Regions from separate parts of the Streptomyces sp. NPDC013187 genome, predicted to be linked through region 1. Evidence: riboswitches for the same ligand, from Rfam matches in the RefSeq annotation. Region 1 holds a riboswitch; each other region holds the start of a gene.

The links. Region 1 has a riboswitch for cyclic di-AMP ahead of ACFY5B_RS18195 (LysM peptidoglycan-binding domain-containing protein). Riboswitches for the same ligand answer to the same signal wherever they lie in the genome.
Region 2: another riboswitch for cyclic di-AMP. It lies ahead of ACFY5B_RS06570 (M23 family metallopeptidase); the one in region 1 lies ahead of ACFY5B_RS18195 (LysM peptidoglycan-binding domain-containing protein).
Region 3: another riboswitch for cyclic di-AMP. It lies ahead of ACFY5B_RS09470 (peptidoglycan DD-metalloendopeptidase family protein); the one in region 1 lies ahead of ACFY5B_RS18195 (LysM peptidoglycan-binding domain-containing protein).
Region 4: another riboswitch for cyclic di-AMP. It lies ahead of ACFY5B_RS25900 (C40 family peptidase); the one in region 1 lies ahead of ACFY5B_RS18195 (LysM peptidoglycan-binding domain-containing protein).

The regions. Positions count from the first base shown of each region.
Region 1 is NZ_JBIBAF010000008.1:89,658-96,815, reverse strand. Features, by position in the region: gene ACFY5B_RS18215 (ABC transporter permease) at 1-848, opposite strand, end outside; gene ACFY5B_RS18210 (ABC transporter ATP-binding protein) at 835-1,857, opposite strand; gene ACFY5B_RS18205 (outer membrane lipoprotein carrier protein LolA) at 1,899-3,161, opposite strand; gene ACFY5B_RS18200 (polyprenyl synthetase family protein) at 3,418-4,428, opposite strand; cyclic di-AMP (ydaO/yuaA leader) riboswitch at 4,931-5,106, shown strand; gene ACFY5B_RS18195 (LysM peptidoglycan-binding domain-containing protein) at 5,112-5,891, shown strand; gene ACFY5B_RS18190 (HAD family hydrolase) at 5,855-6,703, opposite strand; gene ACFY5B_RS18185 (GNAT family N-acetyltransferase) at 6,890-7,158, shown strand, end outside.
Region 2 is NZ_JBIBAF010000003.1:119,011-126,168, reverse strand. Features, by position in the region: gene ACFY5B_RS06575 (GntR family transcriptional regulator) at 1-676, opposite strand, end outside; gene ACFY5B_RS06570 (M23 family metallopeptidase) at 898-1,686, opposite strand; cyclic di-AMP (ydaO/yuaA leader) riboswitch at 1,699-1,863, opposite strand; gene ACFY5B_RS06565 (M16 family metallopeptidase) at 2,056-3,444, opposite strand; gene ACFY5B_RS06560 (pitrilysin family protein) at 3,441-4,784, opposite strand; gene ACFY5B_RS06555 (DNA topoisomerase (ATP-hydrolyzing) subunit A) at 5,128-7,158, shown strand, end outside.
Region 3 is NZ_JBIBAF010000004.1:194,096-201,253, reverse strand. Features, by position in the region: gene ACFY5B_RS09475 (alpha-galactosidase) at 1-1,917, shown strand, start outside; cyclic di-AMP (ydaO/yuaA leader) riboswitch at 2,232-2,388, shown strand; gene ACFY5B_RS09470 (peptidoglycan DD-metalloendopeptidase family protein) at 2,393-3,307, shown strand; gene ACFY5B_RS09465 (DUF6250 domain-containing protein) at 3,526-4,242, shown strand; gene ACFY5B_RS09460 (SGNH/GDSL hydrolase family protein) at 4,388-5,173, shown strand; gene ACFY5B_RS09455 (TetR/AcrR family transcriptional regulator) at 5,431-6,042, opposite strand; gene ACFY5B_RS09450 (Glu/Leu/Phe/Val dehydrogenase dimerization domain-containing protein) at 6,141-7,158, opposite strand, start outside.
Region 4 is NZ_JBIBAF010000012.1:129,925-137,082, reverse strand. Features, by position in the region: gene ACFY5B_RS25910 (ATP-dependent Clp protease proteolytic subunit) at 1-554, shown strand, start outside; gene ACFY5B_RS25905 (hypothetical protein) at 562-870, shown strand; cyclic di-AMP (ydaO/yuaA leader) riboswitch at 1,206-1,418, shown strand; gene ACFY5B_RS25900 (C40 family peptidase) at 1,422-1,895, shown strand; gene ACFY5B_RS25895 (DUF6328 family protein) at 1,978-2,607, shown strand; gene ACFY5B_RS25890 (ATP-binding protein) at 2,790-3,248, opposite strand; gene ACFY5B_RS25885 (helix-turn-helix domain-containing protein) at 3,462-4,322, shown strand; gene ACFY5B_RS25880 (DUF397 domain-containing protein) at 4,332-4,562, shown strand; gene ACFY5B_RS25875 (8-amino-7-oxononanoate synthase) at 4,626-5,753, opposite strand; gene bioB (biotin synthase BioB) at 5,904-7,076, shown strand; gene ACFY5B_RS25865 (adenosylmethionine--8-amino-7-oxononanoate transaminase) at 7,069-7,158, shown strand, end outside.

The DNA of each region.
Region 1 (7,158 bases):
TGCAGGCCGAGGTTCTTCGCCAGGTCGTCCCAGTAGACCGGCTCGCGCATGAGGTCGGCGAAGGACAGCCAGTAGTGGGAGAAGAAGTACGGCTGGAGCGCGTGCAGTTGCGGGATCTGGTCGAGGATCTGGACCGTGATCAGCAGGCCGACCGTCGTCGCCATCGCCGCGATGCCGCTGCCCGTCAGCGTCGAGACGAACAGGCCGAGCGCGGCGACGCCGATCAGGGACGCGGCGACGGCCAGGGCGATCAGCAACGCCCTGCCCAGGCCCTCGGCGAAGCCGATCCGCGTACCGGAGATGGTCGTCAGGTCCCCCAGCGGGAAGAGCAGCGCCCCGACCGTCAGCGCCGAGACGGCGACCACGAGCGTGGCGGCCAGGCAGAAGACGACGACCGTCGCGAACTTGGTGAGCAGCAGGCGGCTGCGGCCGGCCGGGGCGACCAGGAGGTACCGCAGCGTGCCGGAGTTGGCCTCGCCGGCGATCGCGTCGCCCGCGACGACCCCGACCGCCATGGGCAGGAAGAACGGGAGCGTGGCGGCCAGGGCGGTGAAGACGAGGAACAGGCCGTTGTTGGTGATCTGCGAGATGAAGGCGGGTCCGCCGCCCCCGCCTCCGGGACCGGCCGAGGAACCGCCGCTGGTCTCGATCTTCACCGCGATGCCCACGAGGACGGGGACGGCCGCCAGCACCGCGAGCAGGGCCACTGTGCGCCAGCGGCGGAACGTGGTGAGCAGTTCGTTGCGGAGCAGGGTGGCACGGAAGGTGGTGCGGCGCGTGCGGGCCGTCTGTGGCCGGTCGCGCAGTTCCCCGCGCCCCTGAGGGGCGCTCGGCTCAGCCCGCGGCATCGAAGCCCTCCCCGGTCAGTGCCACGAACGCGTCTTCCAGCGAGGCCCGTTCGACCGTGAGGCCGCGCACCCGGACCCCGGCCGTCACCAGCGCGGCGTTCACCTCGGCGAGGTCGCGCTCCGGTGGTTCGCCGGTCACCCGGTCGTCGTCGACGATGACGTCGGCGACGCCCTGCTCCTTCAGGATCCGGGCCGCCTCCGCCGGGTCCGGCGTGGTCACGACCAGCCGGCCGCGCGCCCCGGCGGACAGCTCGGCGACCGGGCCCTGCGTGATCAGCCGGCCCTGCGTCATCACGGCCGCGTGCGTGCAGACCTGTTCGATCTCGTCGAGGAGGTGGGAGGAGAGGAAGACGGTCGTGCCGTCCGAGGCCAGTTCCCGGACGAGGGTGCGGATCTCGCGCATGCCCTGTGGGTCGAGGCCGTTGGTGGGCTCGTCGAGGACGAGGAGCCGGCGTGGCTGGAGCAGCGCGGCCGCGAGGCCCAGACGCTGTTTCATGCCCAGGGAGTACGCCTTGGCCTTCTTGCCCGCGGCGGCCGTCAGGCCCACCCGGTCCAGTGCGGCGGCGACCCGGGCCCGCCGGGTGCGTGGATCGGCGGCCGGGTCGGCGCTGTCGTAGCGGATCAGGTTGTCGCGGCCGGAGAGGAAGCCGTAGAGGGCCGGGCCCTCGATGAGGGCGCCGACGTGCGGCAGCACGGCGCGGGTGGCGCGGGGCATGGGCTGCCCGAGCACCCGGGCCGTGCCGGAGGTGGGCTCGATGAGACCCATCAGCATGCGGATGGTGGTGGTCTTGCCGGAGCCGTTGGGGCCGAGGAAGCCGAAGACGCTGCCTGCCGGGACGGTCAGGTCGAGACCGTCGACGGCGAGCTGTCCGCCGCGGTAGCGCTTGGTGAGCGCGCGGGTGGCGATGACCGGTTCCGCGCTCTGGTCCCGCGCCTCCCCGAGCTCCGGTTCCCCGGCCTGGTCCCGCGCCTCCCGCTGCTCCGGTTCCCCCGCGGACACCTCGCCCATCGGCTTCCTCGTTCTCTCGACGCCCCGTACGCCTACGGGGCTCACTTGCCGGCGTCGGCCGCCTTCACGAGCGCGTCCTTGGTGACCAGGCCCGCGTAGACCTTGCCGTCGTCGGTGACGAGGGCGTTGACCAGGCGGGTCGAGAAGACCGTGCCCGAGCCGAACTTGCCGTGGACCTTGTCGCCGAGCGAGTCGATGAAGCCGCCGAACTCGCCGCCGGCCTTGCCCGAGGGCACGCCCTCGCCGCCGGTGTCGAAGGTGGCTATGGCGGTCCAGCCCTCGCCGATGGTCTTCATGCCGTCGTGGCCGCCGAGGCCCTTGCCGAAGTCCTTCCCGGCCTTGGGGGCGTGACCCGGTGCCTCACCCAGGTCGAAGGACTTGCCGGGAGCCTTGCGCGGGGTCTCTCCCGAGGTCTTGCCCGCGTCCTTCTCCTCGGTGACCTTCGCGCCCTTGGGCGGGGTGAAGTCGAAGGTCGAGGCGGCCGGCTTGGCGAAGTCGACCTTCGTGAAGCCGGCGTCGACGACGGCCGCGCCGCCGCTCGCCGGGGTGAGCGTGAACTTCAGCGGCATGCCGGTCTTCGCGTCCACGGCCACGGTGATCGCGCCGACCGTCGAGCCGGACTGCTTGGGCTTGACGACGAGCTTGTAGGCGTCCCGGCCGGCGACCTGGGCCGTGCCGTCCACGGTCACGGACGTCGTGTCGTCGACCGCCTTCAGCGCCTCCTCGGCGAAGTCCTTCGGCATGGCCGGCGGCTGCTGGTCCTTGCCCCGCTCCGGGCTCTCGGAGGCGGTGCCGTGGTAGACCTCGTTGGACTTGCTGTCGTAGCCCCAGACGTCCTTGCCGTTGTGGATGACGCTGTACTCGGCGGCGTTCTCCAGCAGCGACAGCTTCTGCTTGTCCGGGCCGTCGGCGGCGACGCGCAGGGTGTGCGTGCCGGAGGCCAGTTCGGTGAGCTTGGCCGTCGGGTCGGCGGAGGAGCCTCCCTCGCCCTGACCCGCGGCGCCGGACAGCAGACCCGACTCCAGGCCGCCGAGGTCCGGCAGGCCGAGGTCCGTGCTGATCTTCACCGTGCCGGACAGCTGCTGGACGTCCGACTTGGCGATCTTCTCGATGAGCTGCTGTGCGGTGATCTTCGGGAGGTCGGGGTCACCGGAGTCGGCGAGTGCGGGGACCAGCCCGATCGTCGCGGCGGCCACCCCCACCACCGTGACCGGGACGATGTACCGCGCGGCTTTGCGCCGCCCGGAGCGCTGCTCGTCGACCTCTCCGGCGGTCGTGCTGTCGTCGGATGCGTACGGTGCCATGTGTGCCCTACCTCCGTGGTCGGCGGCGGCTGTCCGTGTCGTCCACGCACTCGTCCCTGAGCCGCCATTCTCACCCGAACGGGTGAGGAGTGGTGTTTTCCGTGGTCACCATCTGACCAAATCGGCCAGGGAGATACGTCAGACCCCGGACTCAACTCCGCGTACTGCTGGGGTATGACACGGGAGGGCGGCTTCTCCCCCGACCCGTAGGGGTCGCAGGGGGTGTCAGGGGGTCCGGGTCGCCGGGAGGGACGGGCTAGCCGGCCCGGTGCACCACCGCGTCGCACAGCTCCTGGAGCGCCGTCTTCGCGGTGCACTCGGGCAGCGGTGCCAGCGCCGAACGGGCGTCCCGGGCGTAGCGGACGGTGTCCCGCCGGGCCTGCTCCAGCGCCGGGTGGGCCCGCAGCAGGCGCAGGGCCTCGGTGTGCCGGTCGTCGTCGGTGAGGTCGGAGTCGAGCAGCTCGCACAGGGCGATGTCCTCGGCGAGCCCGAGCCGGGCCGCGCGCTCGCGCAGCCGGAGCACCGGCAGCGTGGGGATGCCCTCACGCAGGTCGGTGCCGGGGGTCTTGCCGGACTCGTGGGAGTCGGAGGCGATGTCGAGGACGTCATCCGCGAGCTGGAAGGCGACGCCGAGCCGCTCGCCGTACTGGGTCAGCACGTGCACGACGGTCTCGTCGGCGCCGGACATCATCGCGCCGAACCGGCACGACACCGCGATGAGCGAACCGGTCTTGCCGCCCAGCACGTCCAGGTAGTGCTCGACGGGGTCGCGGCCGTCCTGCGGTCCGGCCGTCTCCAGGATCTGGCCGGTCACCAGACGCTCGAACGCCTCGGCCTGCACCCGGACGGCCTCCGGGCCGAGGTCGGCCAGGATGTGCGAGGCGCGGGCGAAGAGGAAGTCGCCGGTGAGGACCGCGACGGAGTTGCCCCAGCGGGTGTTCGCGCTCGCGACTCCGCGGCGCACGGCGGCCTCGTCCATGACGTCGTCGTGGTAGAGCGTGGCGAGGTGGGTCAGCTCCACGACGACGGCCGACGGCACGATCCCGGGCGCGTGGCGGTCACCGAACTGGGCGGAGAGCATCACGAGCAGCGGGCGGAACCGCTTGCCGCCGGCCCGCACCAGGTGCTGGGCGGCCTCCGTGATGAAGGGCACCTCACTCTTGGTGGCCTCGAGCAAGCCTTCCTCGACAGCCGTCAATCCGGCCTGGACGTCGGCTTCCAGAGCCTGGTCCCGCACGCTCAGCCCGAACGGCCCGACGTCGGTCACGAGGGGTCTCCTGTCTGCTGTGTCTGCCGGTCTTTACGCGGATTGTCGATAGGTCGCTGCCCTCACTCGAGTCAGCGTATCCGGTCACGTTTCGATCACCGCCAGCGCCCGTGGTTACAGGCCGGGTGGTATCCGATCACGACCGCTATGTTTTCGATCAACCTATAAGAACAGATATTTATCGACTTACCCAGGGGTAGCGAGTTATGCACGATTTGCCGTGATGAGTCGATTAATTCCCTTTGGCGGAAATTGCCCCACGGACTCGTGATCAGTGAGTTGAATCACTCCTTCCCCTTTTCCGCCCCGCCTCCGCACCGGCCCGTACCGCCTTCCCCCGAAAGCCAGTTGAGCCTTGGCTCCCGCAAAGGATCAAGCCACCCAAACACCCCCGACCAAGGTCAACCGCGCGATATGTGACTGAGGTGCTTGTTCCCGACATGTGCTCTCGCATACGTTCCGGCCCTGTCCGGCGGACGCCTAATCCTGCCGCCGCCCGGACTCCCCACAGAAACCAACTCACTCACGCGTGGCAGGAGCGGGGGACCCAGGTAAGTCGCCGGTCCGCACAGCGGCACGGCTCGGGGTGAAGCCGCGTACGGCACACAGCGCCGTAGGCGGCCGGGCACCTCCCGGCCCGAACCCGACAGCTCACCTCGCAGGCGCCGGAGAGGAACATCGCCATGGCCGGACGAGGCAAGCACCGTCGCCCCAGAACCAACCCGCTGACCCGAGGCGTCGTCGCCGTCGGCACCGGCGGAGCCGCACTGACCCTTCCGCTCCTCGGCGCCACGCACGCGAGCGCCGCCGAACCCCAGAGCGCCCCCGCCGCCGCACAGTCCGTGCCCCGGGCGGCCCAGCCCGCCAAGTCCCTGACGTACACCGTGACCAAGGGCGACTCGCTCGCCCGCATCGCGGACAAGTACGACGTCCGGGGCGGCTGGAAGCAGCTCTACAAGGACAACCGCGCCGCCGTCGGCGACAACCCGAAGCTGATCCACCCGGGCCTGAAGCTCAAGGTGAAGACCACGAAGTCCGTCGCGCCGAAGAAGACGGCGACCAAGTCGTCCGCCCCCGCCAAGCCGGCCGCGAAGCCCGCCGGCGGTGTCGCCCAGGCCACCCAGGCGTCCGCGAAGACCTACGCGAACAACCTCGACGGGTGGATCCGCGAGTCGCTGGACATCATGGCGCAGCGGGGCATCCCGGGCTCCTACGACGGCATCTACCGCAACATCATGCGGGAGTCGTCCGGCAACCCCCTGGCGATCAACAACTGGGACTCGAACGCGGCCGCGGGCACCCCCTCCAAGGGGCTGCTCCAGGTGATCGACCCGACGTTCGCCGCCTACCACGTGCCCGGCACCTCCTTCGACCCGTACGACCCGGTCGCCAACATCACGGCGGCCTGCAACTACGCGGCCGACCGTTACGGCTCGATCGACAACGTCAACGGCCCGTACTGAGCCGCCTCGCCCAGCAGTCGCTCGAGGACGACGGCGATGCCGTCGTCCTCGTTCGACAGGGTGACCTCGTCGGCCACGGCCTTGAGTTCGGGGTGGGCGTTGGCCATCGCGACGCCGTGGCCGGCCCAGTCGAACATCGGGATGTCGTTGGGCATGTCGCCGAAGGCGATGGTGTCCGCCGGCCGCAGCCCCAGGTGCTCGGCGGCCAGCGCCAGGCCCGTCGCCTTGGTGACCCCGCACGGCTGGAGCTCGACCGTGCCGGGCCCCGACATCGTCACCGTCGCCAGTGAGCCGACCACCGAGCGGGCCGTCGCCGCCAACTCGTCGTCCGTCAGGTAGGGGTGCCGCAGCAGCACCTTGCTGATGGGCTCGCCCCACAGCTCCTCGCGCCGCTCGACCCGGACCGCGGGCAAGGTCGGGTGCGGCATCAGATAGCCCGGCTCGATCAGCGTGAGCCCGTCCACCCCGTCCTGGTCAACGGCCGCATAGACCTGCCCCACCTCGGCCTCGATCTTGCCGAGGGCGGTCTCCGCCAGCTCCCGGTCCAGGGTGATGGACCACAGCAGCCGGTCCGCGCCGGCGTCGTACACCTGCGCGCCCTGCCCGCACACCGCGAGCCCCGTGCAGGCGAGGTCGTCCAGGAGCGGCCGCACTCTCGGCGCCGGCCGGCCCGTCACCACGAGGTGCTGGGCGCCGGCGTCCGCCACCCGCGCGAGCACGGCGAGAGACCGGTCGGACAGGGTGTCGTCGCCGCGCAGCAGCGTCCCGTCCAGATCGGTGGCGATGAGTGAATATGCGAGGGGTGCGGCCATGATCAGAGAATACGGACAGCGCGCCCCTTCGTTTCATCGCACGGCGGTCGCCGATTGCCCGGTTGAAGGCCTCTGCACCAGTTGGCAACAACATGCTCCGCTACCTACCCGTGGGGCCGCATAGAGCGGTACCTTCCAAGTGTCCAGGGGGGACTTGATCGGGGGGTCGGGTTGAGCAGTGGACGCATTCGCGTGGCTGGGCCCGGGGAGCTCGGCGAAGGGGAGAGGGAGCGCTGGCGTGCGCTGCGCGCCGCCTCGGTGGCACCGCGCAACCCTTTCATGGAGCCGGAGTTCACCGAAGCCGTCGGCCTGTTCAGGCCGGGGGCCCGCGTCGCGGTGGTGTACGAGGGGCCGGAGCCGGCCGGCTTCCTGCCCTATGAGCGGGGCCCGTTGGGGCAGGGCCGGGCGATCGGGCTGGGCGTCTCGGACGCGCAGGGCGCGATCCTGCGGCCGGG
Region 2 (7,158 bases), on a different contig from region 1:
TGTTTACGGCATGTTGCGAGTTCCTCACACGGTCGGCGCGATCCTCGGCGGAACCGAGGCGCAGGCGGTGCGCGCCGATCGCGCGCTCGGTGTGCAGCGCCGTGACCGCCCGCGCGCGCTCGCCGTCCCCGCGCGCCACCGCGTCCACGATCGCGCCGTGCTCCGTCCAGGACTCCACCGGGCTGAGCGGAGCCTCCACGGCGTACATCCACGTGATCTTGTGGCGGAGCTGGGTGAGCATCGAGGTCAGGGCGGGGCTGCCGGAGGCCTGGGCGAGCGTCTCGTGGAACCAGGCGCCCAGGGAGCGCAGGTCGTCGCTGTTGCCGCGGCGGGCCCGGTCCTGGCCCAGCCGGACCAGTCCACGCAGGACTTTCAGATGCGCCTCGGTGCGGCGCTGGGCGGCGCGGGCCGCACCGAGCGGCTCCAGGAGCATCCGCATCTCCAGCAGGTCGGCGGCCTCCTGCTCGGTGGGTTCGGCCACGCACGCGCCCGCGTGCCGGCGGGTCACCACGAAGCCCTCGGCCTCCAGCGTGCGCAGCGCCTCCCGGACGGGCACCCGCGAGACGCCGTAGCGGCGGGCGAGGAGTTCCTCGGTGAGCCGGCTGCCGCGTGTGTGGACACCCGCGACGATGTCGTCCCGGATGGCCGTGCACACCGAGTGCGCGGGAATACGCATGACCGACCTCCGCTTAATCCCCGTGAAACGCCGACGAGCGGCGCGTGATTCTGTGACTCTATTGCAATGAGCCGGAATTTCCGACGGCAGGCGAGAATCCAGGGATATTTTTTGGACAGCGGACATGCGGCGGGCATCCGAAGGCACCCCGCGGGCATCCGGAAACACCGAAAGCCCCGGCTCGGGGAGCCGGGGCTTCGGGAACGGCGGAGAGGTTCCGGTCAGACGCCGACGCCGTGCGAGCGGAGGTAGGCGACCGGGTCGATGTCCGAGCCGTACTCGGGGCTGGTACGGGCCTCGAAGTGCAGGTGCGGGCCGGTGACGTTGCCGGTCGCGCCGGACAGGCCGATCTGCTGGCCGGGCGTGACCTGCTGGCCCACCGAGACGCCGATGGAGGACAGGTGGCCGTACTGGGTGTACGTCCCGTCGTTCATCTTGATCACGATCTGGTTGCCGTAGGAGCCGCCCCAGCCGGCCTCGACGACGGTGCCCGCGCCGACCGCGTGCACGGAGGTGCCGCTGGCGGCGTGGAAGTCCACGCCGGTGTGGCTGCCGGAGGACCACAGGCCGCTGCTGGCCTTGTAGCCGGTGGAGACGTACGAACCGGAGATCGGGGCGACGTAGGCGTTGAGGCGCTTGCGCTCGGCCTCGCGGGCGGCGCGCTCCTTGGCCTCGCGGGCCTTCTCGGCCGCTTCCTTGGCCTTCTCGGCCACCTCGGCGGCCCGCTTGCGGGCGGCCTCCTCGGCCTTCTGCTTGGCGGCGGCCTCCTCGGCGGCCTGCTGCTGCGCGACGGCCTGGGCGTCGATCTGCTGGGCCACGGTGTCACCCATGGTGACGACCGGGGTGAGGCCGGTCTGCTCGGCGCTGGGCTCGGCGGCGAAGGCCGCGGGGGCGGCCACGGTGCCGATCACGCCGGTGGTGGCGAGGGCCGCGACACCCGCCGCGCGGGCGGTGCGGCGCTGGATCTTGCTGGGACGACGGTGCTTCCCGGTGGCGCGAGTGAACGCCATGTGGTGGCTGGTCCTTTCCTTCCCTCTCGCCTACCGGGTTAGCTGACGGGTTCGGAGCAGGAAGGTCTCCTACGGACTCCCTCGCGGCACGCGCGGGCGTCCGATTCACCCCAGGGACTGCGGTGGGTCCCCGGCTCCCCTGGCTCGCGCCGTACGGGGACTCGGCGATGACTGTCCGGTGCCGCGGGTGCGGCGCACTGCCTGACGAACAGCCCGGACGACGCTAAGCGGCGCCACTTTCAATTCCCAAACGAATCCCGGCTTTTGTAGCGCATCCCACAGGGCAGACAGGCAACTCCCATCCCAATTCGGGCATAAAGGAGCCCTGGTGCCTTCGAAGACATCCAGGGCCCCTGAGCGCGTGTGCCGCTACTCGGCGGCGACGACGGTGACTTCGCCGATCCCGAGGGCCTCGACGGGCGCCTTGATCTGCGCCGCGTCACCGACGAGCACGGTCACCAGCCGGTCCACCGGGAAGGCGCTGACGGCCGCCGCGGTGGCCTCCACGGTGCCGGTGGCGGCGAGCTGCCGGTACAGCGTGGCCTGGTAGTCGTCGGGCAGATGCTGCTCGACCTGGTCGGCCAGCGTGCTCGCGACGGCCGCTGCCGTCTCGTACTTCAGCGGCGCGACGCCGACCAGGTTCTGCACGGCGACGTCCCGCTCGGCGTCGGTCAGCCCCTCGGCGGCGAGGGTGCGCAGCACCGTCCAGAGGTCCTCCAGAGCGGGGCCGGTGTTGGGCGTGTCGACGGAACCGCTGATGGCGAGCATCGCGGCACCCGTGCCGTCGGGTGCGGACCTGAGGACCTGGCCGAACGCCCGTACGCCGTAGGTGTAGCCCTTCTCCTCGCGCAGGACGCGGTCCAGGCGGGAGGTGAGGGTGCCGCCGAGGCAGTACGTGCCGAGCACTTGCGCGGGCCACACGCGGTCGTGCCGGTCCGGGCCGATCCGGCCGATCAGCAGCTGCGTCTGGACGGCGCCCGGACGGTCCACGATGACGACCCGGCCGGTGTCGTCGGCGGTCACCGGCGGCACGGGACGCGGCTCGGCCGGGGAGCCCGTCCAGGCGCCCAGCGTGTCCCCGAGCAGGGCGTCGAGGTCGATGCCGGTGAGGTCCCCGACCACCACGGCGGTGGCCGTGGCGGGCCGGACGTGCTTCTCGTAGAAGGCGCGTACGGCCGCGGAGTCGATGGCGGCGACGGTCTCCTCGGTGCCCTGCCGCGGCCGCGACATGCGCGAGTCCGCCGGGAACAGCTCTTTGGAGAGCTCCTTGGCCCCACGGCGGGACGGGTTGGCCAGCTCGTGCGGGATCTCGTCGAGACGGTTGGCGACCAGCCGCTCGACCTCGCTGTCGGCGAACGCGGGTGCCCTCAGGGCGTCGGCGACCAGGCCCAGTCCCTTGGCGAGCCGGGAGGCCGGCACCTCCAGGCTGAGCCGGACGCCGGGGTGGTCGGCGTGCGCGTCGAGGGTGGCTCCGGCGCGCTCCAGCTCGGCGGCGAAGTCCTCGGCGGAGTGCTTGTCGGTGCCCTCGGAGAAGGCCCGGGCCATGATCGTGGCCACACCGTCGAGGCCGGCGGGCTCGGCGTCCAGGGGTGCGTCGAGCAGCACCTCAACGGCGACGACCTGCTGGCCGGGGCGGTGGCAGCGCAGCACGGTGAGGCCGTTGTCGAGCGAGCCGCGCTCGGGGGCGGGGAAGGCCCACGGCTTGGCGTCGCCCGCCTGCGGCCGGGGGTGGAAGTCCATCGTGGCGAGCTCGGTCACCGGGCCGCCTCCTCGTTCTCGTCCTGGTCGGCGGGGGCTTCGGGGGCGGTCGGCTCATAGACGAGCACCGCGCGGTTGTCGGGCCGCAGGCGGGCCTTGGCGACCTCCTGGACCTCCTCCGGCGTGATCTCCAGCACGCGCTGGACGGCGGTCAGGGCGAGCTGCGGGTCGCCGAACAGCACGGCGTACCGGCACAGTTCGTCGGCGCGGCCCGCGACCGTGCCGAGCCGGTCGAGCCACTCGCGCTCCAACTGGGCCTGGGCGCGCTCCATCTCCTCGGCCGTGGGCCCCTCCTCGGCGAACCGGGCGAGCTCCTCGTCGATGGCGGTCTCGATGACCGGGACCTCCACGTCACCGGACGTCTTCACGTCCAGCCACCCCAGGGAGGGCGCCCCGGCGAGCCGCAGCAGGCCGAAGCCGGCCGCCACGGCCGTACGGTCGCGGCGCACGAGCCGGTTGTACAGGCGGGAGGACTCGCCGCCGCCGAGGACGGTGAGGGCCAGGTCGGCCGCGTCGCACGCGCGCGTGCCGTCGTGCGGCAGCCGGTAGGCGGCCATCAGGGCGCGCGCCGGGACCTCCTCCTCGACGACCTCGCGCAGCTGCTCGCCGATGGTCTCCGGCAGCGAGCCGTCGCGCGGGGCGGGCTTGCCGTCGTGGCCGGGGATGGAGCCGAAGTACTTCTCGACCCAGGCGAGGGTCTGCTCCGGGTCGATGTCGCCCACCACGGAGAGTACGGCGTTGTTCGGCGCGTAGTAGGTGCGGAAGAACGCGCGCGCGTCCTCCAGGGTCGCCGCGTCCAGGTCGGCCATCGAGCCGATCGGGGTGTGGTGGTAGGGGTGGCCCTCCGGGTAGGCGAGGGCGGTCAGCTTCTCGAAGGCGGTGCCGTACGGGACGTTGTCGTAGCGCTGGCGGCGCTCGTTCTTGACGACGTCGCGCTGGTTCTCCATCGACTCGTCGTCGAGCGCGGCCAGCAGCGAGCCCATGCGGTCGGCCTCGAGCCAGAGGGCGAGCTCCAGCTCGTGGGCGGGCATGGTCTCGAAGTAGTTGGTCCGCTCGAAGCTGGTCGTGCCGTTCAGCGAGCCGCCCGCGCCCTGGACGAGCTCGAAATGGCCGTTGCCCTTGACCTGCGCGGAACCCTGGAACATCAGGTGCTCGAAAAGGTGAGCCAGGCCGGTACGCCCCTTGACTTCGTGGCGTGAGCCGACGTCGTACCAGAGGCACACCGCCGCGACCGGGGTCAGGTGGTCCTCGGAGAGCACCACGCGCAGGCCGTTGGCCAGGCGGTGCTCGGTCGCTGTCAGGCCCCCGGAGCCTGCCTGGGCTGTGGCCGTGTGACCCATGGGCATGTACGTCCCTTCGCTCGCGGTGCGGTTGTTCAGACCGCGGATTCCTGCCGGTCCTGCCACTGTATGCAAGCGTGCGGAGCCCTGGTGAAGTTCCCGGCGGCGACCTGGGCCCGGGAGCGCGGGATGCGGCCCGGACCGGGCCCTGGTCCCGGTTGTCAGTGCGGCGGTCCACAATGGTCGGCGTCAGATCCGGATCGCAGCAGCATGAGCGAGCCGCAGGGGCGGTCGGTGACGAGGGCGAGCGCGCGCAGGCCCGCAGGGCTGAGTACGGTCGGTGTCTCGTCAGCGCATGAACGCCTTGTAGGCGAGCGACCAGTAACAGGAGGAGCCGGCAGCGATGGCCCGCCGCAGCACGAAGACCCCGCCGCCCGACGACTCGTACGAGGAGCGGATCCTCGACATCGACGTCGTCGACGAGATGCAGGGCTCCTTCCTCGAGTACGCGTACTCGGTCATCTACTCCCGCGCCCTGCCGGACGCGCGCGACGGCCTCAAGCCGGTGCACCGCCGCATCGTCTACCAGATGAGCGAGATGGGCCTGCGTCCCGAGCGCGGGTACGTCAAGTGCGCCCGGGTCGTCGGCGAGGTGATGGGCAAGCTGCACCCGCACGGCGACGCGTCGATCTACGACGCCCTCGTGCGCATGGCCCAGCCCTTCTCGATGCGGGTCCCCCTGGTCGACGGCCACGGCAACTTCGGCTCGCTGGGCAACGACGACCCGCCGGCGGCCATGCGGTACACCGAGTGCCGGATGGCCGAGGCCACGAGCCTGATGACGGAGTCCATCGACGAGGACACCGTCGACTTCAACCCCAACTACGACGGCCAGGAGCAGGAGCCGGTGGCCCTGCCCGCCGCCTTCCCGAACCTCCTGGTCAACGGCGCCTCGGGCATCGCCGTCGGCATGGCCACGAACATGGCGCCGCACAACCTGCGCGAGGTCATCGCCGCCGCCCGCCATCTGATCAGGTACCCGAACGCGGATCTCGACGCGCTGATGAAGCACGTCCCGGGCCCCGACCTGCCCACGGGCGGGCGCATCGTCGGCCTGTCCGGCATCCGGGACGCGTACGAGTCCGGCCGCGGCAGCTTCAAGATCCGGGCGACGGTGTCGGTGGAGCCCGTGACGGCCCGCCGCAAGGGTCTCGTGGTCACGGAGCTGCCCTTCACGGTCGGCCCCGAGAAGGTCATCGCCAAGATCAAGGATCTGGTCGGCTCGAAGAAGATCCAGGGCATCGCCGACGTCAAGGACCTCACCGACCGCGCGCACGGTCTGCGCCTGGTCATCGAGATCAAGAACGGCTTCGTGCCGGAGGCCGTCCTGGAGCAGCTCTACAAGCTGACGCCGATGGAGGAGTCCTTCGGCATCAACAACGTGGCCCTGGTCGACGGCCAGCCGCTCACGCTGGGCCTCAAGGAGCTTCTGGAGGTCTATCTCGACCACCGCTTCAACGTCGTACGGCGGCGCTCGGAGTTCCGCCGCGGCAAGAAGCGCGACCGGCTGCACCTGGTCGAGGGTCTGCTGACGGCCCTGCTGGACATCGACGAGGTCATCCGCCTGATCCGCTCCAGCGAGAACTCCGCGCAGGCCAAGCAGCGCCTGATGGAGCAGTTCTCGCTGAGCGAGGTGCAGACGCAGTACATCCTCGACACGCCGCTGCGCCGTCTGACCAAGTACGACCGCATCGAGCTGGAGACGGAGAAGGACCGGCTCAACGCGGAGATCGAGGAGCTGACCCGGATCCTCGACTCGGACGCGGAGCTGCGCAAGCTGGTCTCGTCCGAACTGGCCACGGTCGCCAAGAAGTTCGGCACGGACCGGCGTACGGTCCTGCTGGAGTCGGGTGGTGCCCCGGTGGCGGCCGTGCCGCTGCAGGTGGCCGACGACCCGTGCCGGGTGCTGCTGTCCTCCACGGGTCTGCTGGCCCGCACGGCGAACGGCGAGCCGTTCGCGGAGGACGCCGCCGCCAAGCGCGTGAAGCACGACGTGATCGTCTCGGCGGTGCCGGCGACCGCCCGTGGCGAGGTGGGTGCCGTCACCTCGGCGGGCAGGCTGCTCCGGCTGAACGTGATCGACCTGCCGCAGCTCCCGGAGTCGCTGTCGGCGCCGAACCTCGCGGGGGGCGCACCGCTGGCGGAGTTCGTCTCCCTGGAGGACGACGAGACGGTGGTCTGCCTGACCACGCTCGACGAATCGTCGCCCGGTCTGGCGCTGGGTACGGCACAGGGCGTCGTCAAGCGCGTGGTGCCGGACTATCCGGCCAACAAGGAAGAGCTCGAGGTGATCAGCCTCAAGGAGGGCGACCGGATCGTCGGCGCGATCGAGCTGCGCACCGGCGAGGAGGACCTGGTCTTCATCACCGACGAC
Region 3 (7,158 bases), on a different contig from region 1:
GACTACTGGCCCTTCGAGTCCCCGCTCGACGGACGCGAGGAGTACCCGGTCGAAGGCGGCCCCCGCTTCGTCCGCCCCGCCCTGTCCGTCCGCACGGCCGAGCGACGCGGCACCGAGTGGGCCTTCGAGGGGCACGACGCCGAGGACGGCGAGCTGCGTCTCCGGTTCCGCGACGGCGACCTGGCCGTCACGCTGCATTACCGGATGCGCCCCGCCGCGGAGGTCGTCGAGCGCTGGGTGACCCTGGACAACCGGGGGCCGGCCATCGAGCTGCTGCGTGCCGACTCCGCCACCTGGACCCTGCCCGACCGCGACACCTGGCGTCTGTCCCAACTGCACGGCCGCTGGGGCGCCGAGTCCCGGCTGACTCGCTCCGGGCTCACCCACGGCGAGAAGGTCATCGGCAGCCGTCGCGGCCACACCTCCCACCAGCACCTGCCCTGGGTAGCCCTCGACACCGACGCCACCGAGGAGCGCGGCGAGGTCTACAGCTGCGCTCTGGGCTGGTCCGGGTCCTGGCGCATCGCCGTGGCCCAGCTCCCTGACGCGCGCGTCCAGATCACCGGCGGCGCCGGCCACGACGACTCCGGCCTGCTGATGCTCGGCACCGGGGAGTCGTACACGACCCCCGTCTTCGCCGGGCTCTGGTGCGACGGCGGGTTCGGCGGGGCGAGCCGTGCCTGGCACGCCTACCAGCGGGCGTATGTGATCCCGGACGCCGACCGGGACCGGCCGGTGCTGTTCAACTCGTGGGAGGCGACCGAGTTCGACATCTCCGAGGAGCAGCAGCGGGAGCTCGCCGGGCGGGCCGCCGCGATGGGTGTCGAGCTGTTCGTGGTCGACGACGGCTGGTTCGGGGCGCGTACCAGCGACCGGGCCGGGCTCGGCGACTGGACCCCGAACCTCGACCGCTTCCCGGGCGGGCTGAAGCCGCTCGCCGACCATGTGCACGGCCTCGGGATGCAGTTCGGCATCTGGGTAGAGCCCGAGATGGTCAACCCGGACAGCGACCTGTACCGCGCGCACCCGGACTGGGTGCAGTACCAATCGGGACGAAAGCGGACGGAGTTCCGTAACCAGCTGGTACTCAACCTCGCCCGCGAGGACGTCCGGGAGTACCTGTGGGAGCAGCTCGACGGTCTCCTCTCCAGTGCGCCGATCGACTACGTGAAGTGGGACTTCAACCGCTGCTTCACCGACGCCGGCTGGCCGGACGACGCCTACCCGCAGCGGTTGTGGGTCGACCACGTGCACGGCCTGTACGCCCTGCTGGACCGGCTGCGGGCCGCCCACCCGGGGGTGGCCTTCGAGTCCTGCTCGGGTGGCGGCGGGCGGATCGACCTCGGTGTGCTGAGCCGCACGGACCAGGTGTGGACCTCCGACAACACCGACCCCCTCGACCGGCTCGCCATCCAGCACGGCTTCAGTCAGATCCATCCGGCCCGGGTCATGGCCGCCTGGGTCACCGACAGTCCGAACGCCATGCTCAACCACCGGGCCAGCTCGCTGCGGTTCCGGTTCGTCAGCGCCATGGCCGGGGTGCTCGGGGTCGGTGGCGACCTCGCGAAGTGGACGCCGGAGGAGCTGGCCGAGGCGGCGGAGTGGGTGGGGCTCTACAAGGAGATCCGGCCCGTGGTGCAGCGCGGCGACCAGTACCGGCTGCGGCCTCCGGAGGGCGGGCTGAGCGCCGTGCAGTACGTCCTCGGCGACGAGACCGTCGTCTTCGCATGGCTCCAGGCCCAGCGCTACGGCGAGCCCGTTCCGACGCTCCGGCTGCGCGGCCTCGACTCGACAGAGTCGTATGAATGCCTCGAAACGGGCGAAGTTCACCGAGGGGCCGTACTGCTTCACCACGGACTGCGGGTCAGTGTGCGCGGGGATCTGGACGCCGCTATCGTCCGGCTTAAGCGGAAGTAGTCATTCTGTCCGAATAGGGAATTTTAGCCGCTTAGGGATAACGTGCCCCGATCGTAAAGGAGATGAGGTCGGGGTGCGTGACCATCGTCATATTCGTGACGATGTGCTGTCGCCATGTTCACGTAATCCCCGCAATATTCAGGGTCATTGAGCAAAGCGAGAGATCGGTAATCCACGCTCGGTGACGGCACATGTGGCGACGCGTCAAGAAAAACACCCCGTCGCGCAACCGCAAGCTTGTCCTATTGCGTCGTGGTCGCTTACGTTCCACACCAATCCGGACGGACGCCTAATCCTGCCGCCGCCCGGAGCCCGCACACACTGACCCGAACCACGGCAGGAGCGGGGGACCCACAGGTAAGACGCCTGTTCCGGTTCCCGGAACGGCTTGGGGTTCAGCCGCGCCCCGGCGCGGCCGGGCATCTCCAGCCCGCACCCGACAGCTCACCTCGCAGGCGACGGAGAGGAATTCGCCATGCCCGCGAAGGGTAAGCACCGCCGCCCCAAGACCCAGCGTTTCACCCGCTCCATCGCCGTCGCCGGAACCGGCGGGGCCGCTCTCGCCCTGCCGCTCATGGGAGCCGCCGGCGCCCACGCCGCCACCCCGCAGTCGGCTCCGGAAAAGGCCGTCCAGTCCGCTCCGGCCGCCGGGAAAAAGGCCGCCGAAAAGGCCAACGGCGTCCGCACGTACACCGTGAAGGCCGGCGACTACCTCGCCAAGATCGCCGACGAGCAGCACGTCAGCGGGGGCTGGAAAAAGCTCTACGCCGACAACCGTGACGCCGTCGGCTCCGACCCGTCGCTGATCCACCCGGGCCTGAAGCTGTCGATCGGCAAGAAGGCGGCGAGCGCCCCGAAGGCCTCGGCCCCGTCCGCGCCGAAGGCCTCGGCCCCGAAGCCCTCCGCCGCCGATTCGGCCCCGAAGGCCGAGACCGCAGCGAAGCCGGCCGCCGCCGAGCCCGCCGCCGAGAGCAACTCCAGCGGCTTCACCCTCCCGGTGGCCGGTGCCACCGTCGGCACCCCGTACCACATGTCCGGCAGCATGTGGTCCAGCGGTTACCACACCGGTGTCGACTTCGTCGTCCCGACCGGCACCTCCCTCAAGGCCGTCGGCGCGGGTACGGTCGTCTCCGCCGGCTGGGGCGGCGCGTACGGCAACCAGGTCGTCATCAAGCTCGACGACGGCTACTACGCCCAGTACGCCCACCTGTCCCAGCTCTCCGTCTCGGCCGGCCAGACCGTTACCGCGGGGCAGCAGGTCGGCCTGTCGGGCGCCACCGGCAACGTGACCGGACCGCACCTGCACTTCGAGATCCGCACCACGCCGGACTACGGCTCGGACGTGGACCCGGTCGCCTTCCTGCGCTCGCACGGCGTCTCCGTCGGCTGACCCACCGCACGACCACCTGCCTGACACGCGACCGAAGGCCGGGCCCCGATCCCCGGGTCCGGCCTTCGGTGTGCGGGCGTGCCGCCGCTCGCCCAAGGGATCGACAGACGGCGGCAGTTGGGACAGAGTGATCACGGCCGGAGTGCAAGCGCTTTCCAGAGCCTTCCCGGCGGATCCCGAGGAGTGGTGTCACCGTGCCGACCACCCGCAGAGCGTTCGTGCCGACCACCCGCAGAGGCTTCGGAGCCCTGGCCGCCGGAGCCGCCCTGGCGGCCCTCGCCCCAACGGCCACCGCGCACGCCGCGTCCCCGCAGCGCCGTCTCCTCGCGCACGACGACTTCTGCCACGGTCTCGGCCAGTGGGCGACCGAACTTCAGGACGGCGGCACCGTGACCGCCTCGCGCGGCGCGCTGGAGATCGACGTGCCGAGCGGCGCGACCGTGTGGTTCAGGCAGCGGCTCGAAGGGCCGTACCTGCTCGAATACACCGCGATCCCCGTCTCCGAGGGCGGCGTCAACGACCGGGTCTCGGACCTCAACAACTTCTGGAACGCGACCGACGTCCGCTCCCCGGACGACCTCTTCGCCACACCGCGTGGCGGAGCCCTCGACGAGTACGACCACCTCACGACGTACTACGCGGGCTACGGCGCCAACTACAACACCACGACCCGGCTGCGTCGCTACGTCGGCGAACCGGGCGTCCGCCCCCTGGTCTTCGACTACACGGAGCCGCTGCTGGTGCCGAACGAGCCCAACCGGGTGCGGATCGTGTCCGACGGCTCCAGGGTCCGCTGGTGGAACAACGGACGCCTCGTCTTCGACTACACCGATCCCCAGCCCTACACCGGCGGCCATTTCGCCTTCCGGACCGTCTGGAGCCATTTCCGGATCAGTGGGTTCCGGATCTGGCGGTTCACCCCGAAACATCCCTGACCAGTGGGGTATTCCGGAGTTGGCGAACACTTTAGGAGTGGCTTATCTCACCGCCCGTCAACCCTTTCCTACGGTCGCGTAGGTCACATTGGAAGGTGAATCATGGGCTGCTGTGGCAGACGATTCGAAGAGTGACAGCAAAGCAGTGATCGGGTCGTACGTGGCGGTGGGGGACAGCTTCACCGAGGGCGTCGGCGACCCCGGCCCCGACGGGGCGTTCGTCGGCTGGGCCGACCGGTTCGCCGTCCTGCTCGCCGACCGCAGGCCCGAGGGCGACTTCCGATACACCAATCTCGCCGTACGCGGAAAGCTCCTCGACCAGATCGTGGCGGACCAGGTTCCGCGGGCCGTCGGCATGGCCCCGGACCTCGTCTCGTTCTGCGCCGGGGGCAACGACATCATCCGGCCCGGCACCGACCCGGACGAGGTGGCCGAGCGCTTCGAGCGGGCCTTGGCCCAACTCACCGCCGTATCCGGCACGGTGATGGTGACGACCGGTTTCGACACCCGCGGCGTGCCCGTGCTCAAGCATCTGCGCGGCAAGATCGCCACGTACAACGGGCACGTCCGGGCCATCGCCGACCGGTACGGCTGTCCGGTGCTCGACCTGTGGTCCCTGCGCAGCGTGCAGGACCGCCGGGCCTGGGACGCCGACCGGTTGCACCTGTCGCCCGAGGGGCACACACGCGTGGCGCTCCGCGCGGGCCAGGTGCTTGGCCTCGACGTGCCGGCCGACCCCGAGCAGGCGTGGCCTCCGGTGCCCCCGCGCGGCGCTCTCGACATGCGGCGTGACAACGTCGCCTGGGCACGCGAGTTCCTCGTGCCGTGGATCGGGCGCCGGCTGCGCGGGGAGTCCTCGGGCGACCACGTGACGGCCAAAGGGGCGCTGTCGCCGGACGACATCAGGATGCGGATCGCCGCGGTGGCGTGAGCGGCTCCTGGGCGTGGGGGGCGGGGCGGGGGGGGGGGCGGGGGGGGCCCCCCCCCCCCGCGGGGGGGGGGGGGGGGGGGGGGGGGGGCGGCCGCGCGGGGGGGGGGGGGCGGGGGGGGGGGGCCCCCGGGCCCCCCCCCCCCCACGCCCAGGAGTCCTGGCTTCCGGGGGTCTTCGGGCTCGGCCCGGCTCGGAGTGGCGGTGCCGGACCGGTGCCGGTGAGCCCCGTGGCCCCGGCATGATCCGAAAGGCACCGTCTAAGGCGTCAGCCGCTCCGCCGTCAGGCCCAACTCGCGGGTCAGGGCCTCCTCCACCCACTCCTGGGCTCGTGCGCGCGGCACCGCACCGGCGTAGGACGTCAGCTGGACGGCGAGACCGTCGAGGAGGGCGGTCAGACGCAGCGCCGTGCCGGCCGGGTCGGGGCAGCGGAACTCACCGGCGGCCACGCCCTCCGCGATGACCTCGACGAGGGCCGCCTTCCACTGCCGGTCGAGATCCTGGGCCACCTCGCGCAGCGCCGGGTCGCGCAGCGCCGCCGCCCAGCCCTCGATCCACAGCCGCCAGCCCTTGGCCTGCCCGGTCGGGGCGTACCACCGTACGGCCGACCGCAGCCGGCGCAGCGCCGGGGAACGTCGTCCGAGCAGCTTGCGCAGATGCGCCAGGTCGCCCTCCGCCGCGTGCCGGAACGCGGCGGCGACCAGCTGCTCCTTCGAAGAGAAGTGGTAGAGGACCAGCGCGTTGCTCACGCCGAGCGCCGAGGCCACGTCGGCGATCCTGACCGCCGCCACACCCCTCGCCTCGATCTGCTCGATGGCGGCCCGCAACAGATCTCCGCGCCGCTGGGCCACACTCAACCGGACTCTCGTCACGCCGTCACCCTACCCACGGCCGCGCGGCCCCTCGACGGGGCGTTTCGGCCTGCCCTGCAGGGCTCGCGGCGGTAGCCGTGGGGGAGACGTCGGGCACCTCACCGGAACCAGCCGAACCGCTCCGCGATCAGCGGCAGCCGGTCCGCCGCGATCGCGTGGGCGGCGGCCCTCGGCGTCGTCCCGTCGGCCTGCGCGCGGGCCAGCATCCGTTCCACCAGCGCCCGCATCGAGCGACGTGTGCAGGCGAACGCCTCCTCGGCGTCGGCGCCGATGTCCCCGAACAACGTCCACCACCACCAGGCGTTCGTGCCCGAGTTGACCACGACATCCGGCAGCACGGCCACCCCGCGCGCGGTCAGCAGCAGCTCCGCCTCCGGGCGTACGGGCATGTTGGCCGCCTCCACGACCCAGCGGGCGGTGATCCGCTCCTGATTCGCTGTGTCGATCGCGTACGAGACGGCGGCCGGAACCAGTACGTCCGCGTCGGCCGACAGCCAGGCGTCGCCCGGCAGTTCGCGGTCGCCGGGGCGCAGTGCGGAACGGTCCACCGTGCCGTGGGCGTCCCGGGCCGCGAGCAGCACCTCGACGTCGAGGCCCGCCGGGTTGGCGATCGTGCCCTTGAGGTCGGCGACGGCCACGACCGTGAGCCCCGCGCGCGTGAGGAAGCGCGCGGTGGCCCCGCCCATGGTGCCGAAGCCCTGGAGGGCGACCCGGGTGCCGGTGGACGGCACACCGGCACGGTCCAGGGCGGCCAGGGTCGCCTCGGCCACACCGCAGCCCCCGACCAGCTCGTCCAGACCGATGCCGTCGACCTCGACCGTGAACGCGTCCCGGAGCCGCCGCCGGGCCTCGGCCTCGTCGTCGAGCAGGGGATACACGGCCTGGATCGAGGAGACCAGCCCCGCCTCGGCGGCCGCCCGGTCGACCAGGTCCTGGGAGAGTCCCAGGTCCTCACCCGTCGTCCAGCAGCTCTCTATGTACGGCCGCATCGCACGCAGGTACCGCACCAGCAGCGGGTACGCCCCGGGATCGCGGGGGTCGCAGTCGATGCCGCCCTTGGCGCCGCCGAGCGGGACGTAGCGGCTCGCCGGGTCGTAGTGCAGGGCCTCTTTGACG
Region 4 (7,158 bases), on a different contig from region 1:
CGAAGCTCCTGGAGGAGCGCATCGTCTTCCTCGGGGCGCCGGTGGACGAGACCTCGGCGAACGACGTCATGGCCCAGTTCATGCATCTGGAGCACCAGGCCCCGGAGCGCGACATCTCGCTCTACATCAACTCTCCCGGCGGCAGCTTCCATGCGATGACGGCGGTCTACGACACGATGCAGTACGTCTCCTGCGACGTGGAGACGATTCTCCTGGGCCAGGCCGGTGCCGCCTCCTCGGTGCTGCTGGCGGCGGGCACACCCGGCAAGCGATTCGCGCTGCCCGACGCGCGCCTGGTGATCCATCAGCCGGCGCTGCCCGAGCCGATCCACGGTCAGGCGAGCGATCTGGCCATCCAGGCGGATGAGTTGACGCGCATCCGGAACCGGATGGAGGAGATGCTCGCGCTGCACACGGGCCGCACCCGGGAGCAGGTGAGCGCGGACATCGAGCGGGACAAGGTCCTCACCGCGCAGGAAGCGGTGGAGTACGGCCTGGTGGACGGGATCATCCCCAGCCGCAAGGCCACCCTCGCCCCGCCGACCGGACGGTGAGGCCCCGATGCTCCCGCCCGAGCTGCCGCCGCTGCCCGCCCTGACCCGCGCCGAAGCGGAACTGATCGACCGCTACCTCGACGTGGTCGATCTGCTCGGCCGCATCAACCCGGCCCGGGACGGTGACACGTATCGCGGGCTGCGTGCCGCCCAGGCCCTCGTCGGCAAGGCGACCGCACTGCGTGACGCGCTGGCCCTGATGCACCAGCGGGGCGAGACGGAACTGCACGCCGGCACCCTGGCCCGGGCGCTGCGGGTGCTGGACGGCGAGCGGCGCACGGCGCGGCTCACCCTGCCCCCGGAACCCGTCAGTTGACGCGAGCCGTCGACCCGGACGCCCGACGCGACGGCGGAGCCTCCGGGGCTGAGTTGAAACGGACCAAAAGACGTACCCCTGTTCGGAGTAGGCGGGAGACCGATTTTGGGGCCCTTCCGGTTGCGCAACGCGCGTAGCCCCGGGGCGGAATGGGACATTCCATGCCTGGTCCGACGGTCCGCGAACGCGTGGACAGTGGCGCGAACGCACACGTGTCCACCCGAACGGGTGAGTGGTGAGTAACAACACAAATCCCCGGTTCCGTTGGGAAATCCGGACAGGCATGCGCCAAGATCCCTGCTTGACGACAAGCCCCCGCCGCTGTGGCGGGGCGATCCGGGCGGACGCCGAGTCCTGCCGCCGCCCGGATGACCGGTCGACAGGAGTGGATCGGCAGGAGTGGAGGACCCAAGCACGACGGGTCGCCGGGACGGTCACGCCATGACCGGCTCCGAGCAGCCCTTGGGGTGAAGCCGCGTCAGCGGCCGGGCAACTTTGTCAGCCCGAATCCGACAGGTCATCCTTCACAGGCGGCTGACGAAGGGTTGCGCATGACTGCGCTCAATCGTGTCCCGTCGCTCATGGCCCGAGCCGGTACGGCCTCGGCGCTCACCATCGCCGCGGTGGGCGGCTCGATCGTGGCCCCCGGCTTCACCTCCGAGGCCGCGGCAGCCACACCGGCGACCAAGGCACTCCAGATCGCGGCATCCAAGAAGGGTTCGCCCTACAAGTACGGGGCGATAGGGCCGCACCGGTTCGACTGCTCCGGGCTCACGCTCTACTCGTTCAAGAAGGCCGGCAAGAAGCTCCCCCGCACGGCTGCCCAGCAGTACAACAAGACGCGCCACATCTCCGCCAAGAACCGCAAGGCGGGAGACCTGGTGTTCTTCCACTCGGGCAGCAACGTGTACCACGTCGGTATCTACGCGGGTAAGAACAAGCTCTGGCACTCCCCGAAGAGCGGGGACGTGGTGCGGCTGCAGAAGATCTGGACCAAGAGCGTCTGGTACGGGCGCGTGAAGTGATCCGCCCGGCGTGCGGCGGCGTTGATGACGCGCCGCCGCACGCCGGAGCGTGACACGGGCGCAAGTGGATACCCGTGACGTCATGGCCGAGCACCGTCCCTGCACCGCGCGCAACGAGACTCCGCTGCAACGCGCCGACCGCAACTTCGTCGAGCTGCTCCAGGAACTCCGCGTCACCCAGACGGGTGTGCAGATCCTCTTCGCCTTCCTGCTGTCGCTGGCCTTCACCTCGCGCTTCGGGGACCTCGACACGGTCCAGCGCGTCACCTACGTCATCACGCTGCTGCTGGCGGTCCTGGCCGCCGCGCTCTTCACCGCGCCGGCCGCTCTGCACCGTTCCCTCTTCCAGCAGGGCGCCAAGCCCCGCATAGTGCAGGTCTCCTCGCGCCTGGCCACGACCGGTCTGAGCGTGCTGGTGTTCGCGTTCAGCGGTTCGGTGCTGCTGGTGGTCGACGTGACCACGGGCCGTGCCGGTGGCATCGCCGCGGGCGCCGCGACCTTCCTGGTCTGCGTCGGACTGTGGGGTGTACTCCCCCGGCTGGTGCGACGAGCGGGGCTGCACGGGGAACGGGACGGCGCCGAGGAAACCACCGAGGAGGAGCCGGAGGGGGCCGAGATCAGGGTCCCCGCACCGCTGCGGCGCACTGTCGGGCAGCCGTCGGGGCTTCGAGGGGCGGCAGCACACCGGGAGGCGTCGGCTCGGCACCGGTGACGGCCGCGGGCTCCGGCGGGTCGCAGGGCCCGGAGTGGGCGGCGTAGAGCCGCGGGAATGGCCCGGATGCGGGTCGCGCGGGCCGGGGTGCATCGAGAGCACCAGGGGGAAGGTCCTCCGGGTCTGTCAGGTCCGTCAGATCTTTCAGGTCGGCCGGGTCCTTCAGGTTCTGCTGTGACCGGCTACGGCTCCTGCTGGCCCGCCGTCGTCACCGGCCGGACCGGAACGGCCCACGGGAGTTCGATCGAGATGGTCTTGCCGCCCTCGCGGGTCGGGCGGATGCGCAGTCTGCCGCCGCACTCGGCGGTCAGCCAGCGGATGATGACCAGGCCGCGGCCGTTGTCCTGCTGGACGGCTGCGGGCAGGCGTCTGGGGAAGCGCGGATGACTGTCCGTGACACCGATGCGCAGCCGTTCGTCGCGGTCCAGCTCGACGTCCACGGTGAAGGTGGGCGACTGGCCGAAGGTGTGCTGGACGGCGTTGGTGGCGAGTTCCGAGATGATGAGCCGGACGGTGTCGGACACGTCCGTGTCCGCCGGCAGGCCCCACTCCGCCAGCGTGCTCACCACATAGGCACGCGCTGCGGAGACCGAGGCGGGATCGCTCGGCAGAGTGACGGATGCTTCCAGATGGTCTGCCATGGCGACGTCGTCCCTTTCCCACGGGACCGTAGCCCGACACGGAGCGGATGGTTCGAGTACGGTCCCGGACTGGTGCTTCGTCGTCAGACTGCCACCAGAACACCCGTGAAGGTCGGCGATCCACCAAGATATGCATATATCTGTCGCTCAAAGCGGTGAACTCTGCGACGCGAGACCGTATTTGGGTGGCTCCGAAGGAGTAAGGAGGAGCCCATGCAGCACGGTCCCGCGGTGCGCCGCCGGAAACTGGGCGCCGAACTGCGTGCGCTGCGCTCCTCGGCGGGGCTCACGAGCGGTGAGGCGGCCCGGCTGGTGGGCTGGCACCAGTCCAAGGTCAGCCGGATCGAGACGGGTACGAGCGGGGTGAAACCGGCCGATGTGCGGTTACTTCTGGATGCCTACGGTGTGACGGACTCCCAACTTCGGGAAGTCCTCATGGCGTTGGCGGGGGCCGAGGACAGCGGTGGCCGGCACCACTGGTGGCACGCATACCGCGGGGTGCTGCCGCCGACCTACCGGGACTTCATCAGCCTGGAGTCCCAGGCCGGCGCGATGCGCACGCTGGAGACCACCGTCGTCCCGGGCCTGCTCCAGACGCCCGAGTACGCGCGTGCGGTGACCAGCGCCGCGGTGGAGGGACTTCCGGAGGACCGGCTCGACACGCTGGTCGAGGTGCGGCTGGCCCGGCAGGACGTGCTGCGCGCCGATCCCCCGCTGGAGCTGAGCGCCGTGCTGGACGAGGCGGTGCTGCGGCGGGAAGTGGGCGGGCCCGGGGTCATGGCCCGCCAGCTGGAACGACTGGTCGAGGCGGCCCGGCTGCCCCAAGTGCGCCTGCAGGTGCTGCCGTTCGCCGCCGGGGCGCACATCGGCGTCACCGGCCCTTTCGTTATCTTCTCATTTTCGAGCACTTCTGATCTGGATGTGGTTGTTCTCGACCACTTGACGAGTAGCCTCTACCTCGAACGGAAAGAAGACCTCCAGGCCTACACGGAGGCCTTCAACGCCCTTCAGATCCACGCCCTTTCGCCCGAGGACTCGTTGGATTTCATCGCCGGGACAGCCGCCGGCGCGTAAGGAGGCACCATGCGTGCACTGCCTCGTCACGTCCCCTCAAGCATCGAACTGCACGGTGTGCGGTGGTTGCGCAGCAGCTACAGCACCGGCGCGAACAACTGCGTCGAGACCGGGTGTCCGGATGCCCCGCCCTGGGCCGGACTGCTCGCCGTGCGCGACTCCAAGGACCCGGCCGGACCCGCGCTGCTCTTCTCCGCGGAGAGCTGGGCGGCCTTCGCGGCCGGGGTGGACCGTATGTAGGAGCACTTGCGGACGCGTTCGATCAGACCGTCATCGTGCGACGCACGGCCGTGTCACGCCGACTCATGGCCGCGTCTCGCCGATCAGCCGTACAGCGCGTTCGATCTGCTGACCGGTCAGGTCCGCGCGCGCGGTCAGCCTGAGCCGTGAGATGCCGTCCGGGACGGAAGGGGGCCGGAAGCACCCCACGGCCAGGCCCGCCGCGCGGCACTGTGCCGCCCAGCGCACGGCGTCCTCGGGAGAGGCCGCCCGCACCGAGACCACCGCGGCGTCCGGACGGACCGCTTCCAGACCCGCGGCGGTCAGGCGTGCGTGCAGTTCGCCCGCGACCGCGCGGGCCCGTGCCGCCCGCTGCGGCTCGCGGCGCAGCAGCCGCAGTGCCGCCAGGGCGGCCCCCGCCGCCGCGGGGGCGAGTCCGGTGTCGAAGATGAACGTCCGGGCCGCGTTGACCAGGTGGTCGACGACCCGCGCGGGGCCGAGGACGGCTCCGCCCTGGCTGCCCAGCGACTTGGAGAGGGTGACCGTCGCGACGACGTCGCCGGCGCCCGCGAGGCCCACCGCGTGCGGAGCGCCGCGGCCGCCGTCACCGAGAACGCCCAGTCCGTGGGCGTCGTCGACGACCAGCCCGGCGCCGTGCTCCCGGCAGGCTTCGGCGAGCGCGGCGAGGGGGGCCGCGTCGCCGTCGACCGAGAAGACCGTGTCGGACACGGCGATCGCCGTGCCCTCGTGGGTCGCCAGCGCCTTGCGCACGGCGTCCGGCTCGGCGTGCGCCACGACCTGGGTGGTGCCGCGGGCGAGCCGGCAGCCGTCGATGAGCGAGGCGTGGTTGCCCGCGTCGGAGACGATCAGGGAGCCGTGGGGGCCCAGCGCGGTGACGGCGGCGAGGTTGGCGGCGTAGCCGGAGGAGAAGACGAGGGCCGCCTCGAAACCGCAGAAATCGGCCAGGTCCCGCTCGAGTTCGGCGTGCAGTTCGGTGGTGCCGGTGACGAGCCGGGAGCCGGTCGAGCCGCCGCCCCAGTCCCGCGCGGCCCGGGCGGCGCCCTCCGTGACCTCGGGGTGACGGGCCAGCCCGAGGTAGTCGTTGCTCGCCAGGTCGAGGAGCGGCGAATCGGCCGGACGGGGGCGCAGAGTCCGTACGAGTCCGGCGCGGGCGCGCAGCTCCGCCTGCTCGTCGATCCAGCCGAACGCCATGGGTGGTCCTCCGGGGAATTTGTAGGCAGTGCACAGACACTAGCGGGACCACCAGCAGGTCACTGTGTGGCAATACCCACACCTCGAAGCGACTCTGTTGTGCGAACTCTCCTTTGCCCCGGGCGCCTCCTTAGGACAGGATCGGCTCCCATGGACCTGCTGAACACGCTGGTGGACAAGGGGCTTCGGCGCGAGCTGCCGACCCGCGACGAGGCACTGGCCGTCCTCGCGACGTCCGACGACGACCTGCTCGATGTGGTGGCCGCGGCCGGAAAGGTGCGTCGGCACTGGTTCGGCCGACGGGTGAAACTGAACTATCTCGTCAACCTCAAGTCCGGCCTGTGCCCCGAGGACTGCTCCTACTGTTCGCAGCGGCTCGGCTCGACGGCCGGGATCCTGAAGTACACCTGGCTGAAGCCCGACCAGGCGTCCGACGCCGCGGCGGCCGGGGTGGCCGGTGGGGCCAAGCGGGTGTGCCTGGTGGCCAGCGGGCGCGGCCCGACCGACCGGGACGTGGACCGGGTCTCCGAGACGATCAAGGCGATCAAGGACAACAACGAGGGCGTCGAGGTGTGCGCCTGCCTCGGGCTGCTCTCCGACGGCCAGGCGGAGCGGCTGCGCGAGGCCGGCGCCGACGCCTACAACCACAACCTCAACACGTCCGAGGCGACGTACGGGGAGATCACCACCACACACACCTACGAGGACCGCGTCGACACCGTGCAGAAGGCGCACGCGGCCGGTCTCTCCGCCTGCTCCGGGCTGATCGCCGGCATGGGCGAGACGGACGAGGACCTGGTGGACGTCGTCTACTCGCTGCGTGAGCTGGACCCGGACTCGGTTCCGGTCAACTTCCTCATCCCGTTCGAGGGCACCCCGCTCGGCAAGGAGTGGAACCTGACCCCGCAGCGGTGCCTCAGGATCCTGGCGATGACGCGGTTCGTCTGCCCGGACGTCGAGGTGCGGATCGCGGGCGGGCGCGAGGTCCATCTGCGCACGATGCAGCCGCTCGCGCTGCACCTGGCCAACTCGATCTTCCTCGGCGACTACCTCACCAGTGAGGGCCAGGCCGGAAAGGCCGACCTGGAGATGATCGCGGACGCCGGCTTCGAGGTGGAGGGCACCGACCAGGTGACGCTGCCCGAGCACCGGGCCGCCGGCGGCTGCCACGACGGGGGCGGGGTGTGCGGCTCCGGCGGCGGGGCGTGCGGCTCCGGTGAGGAACCGCAGGTCGCCGACTCCTCCACGGGGGCCGAGCCGCGGACCGACCTGGTCGCCGTGCGCCGCCGGGGCGCCGGGACGGACCTCGCGCCCAATGCCTGAGCCGACCGTCCCCGAACTGCTGGAACTCGACCGGCGGCACGTGTGGCATCCCTACGGCCCGATGCCCGGGCGGCACCAACCG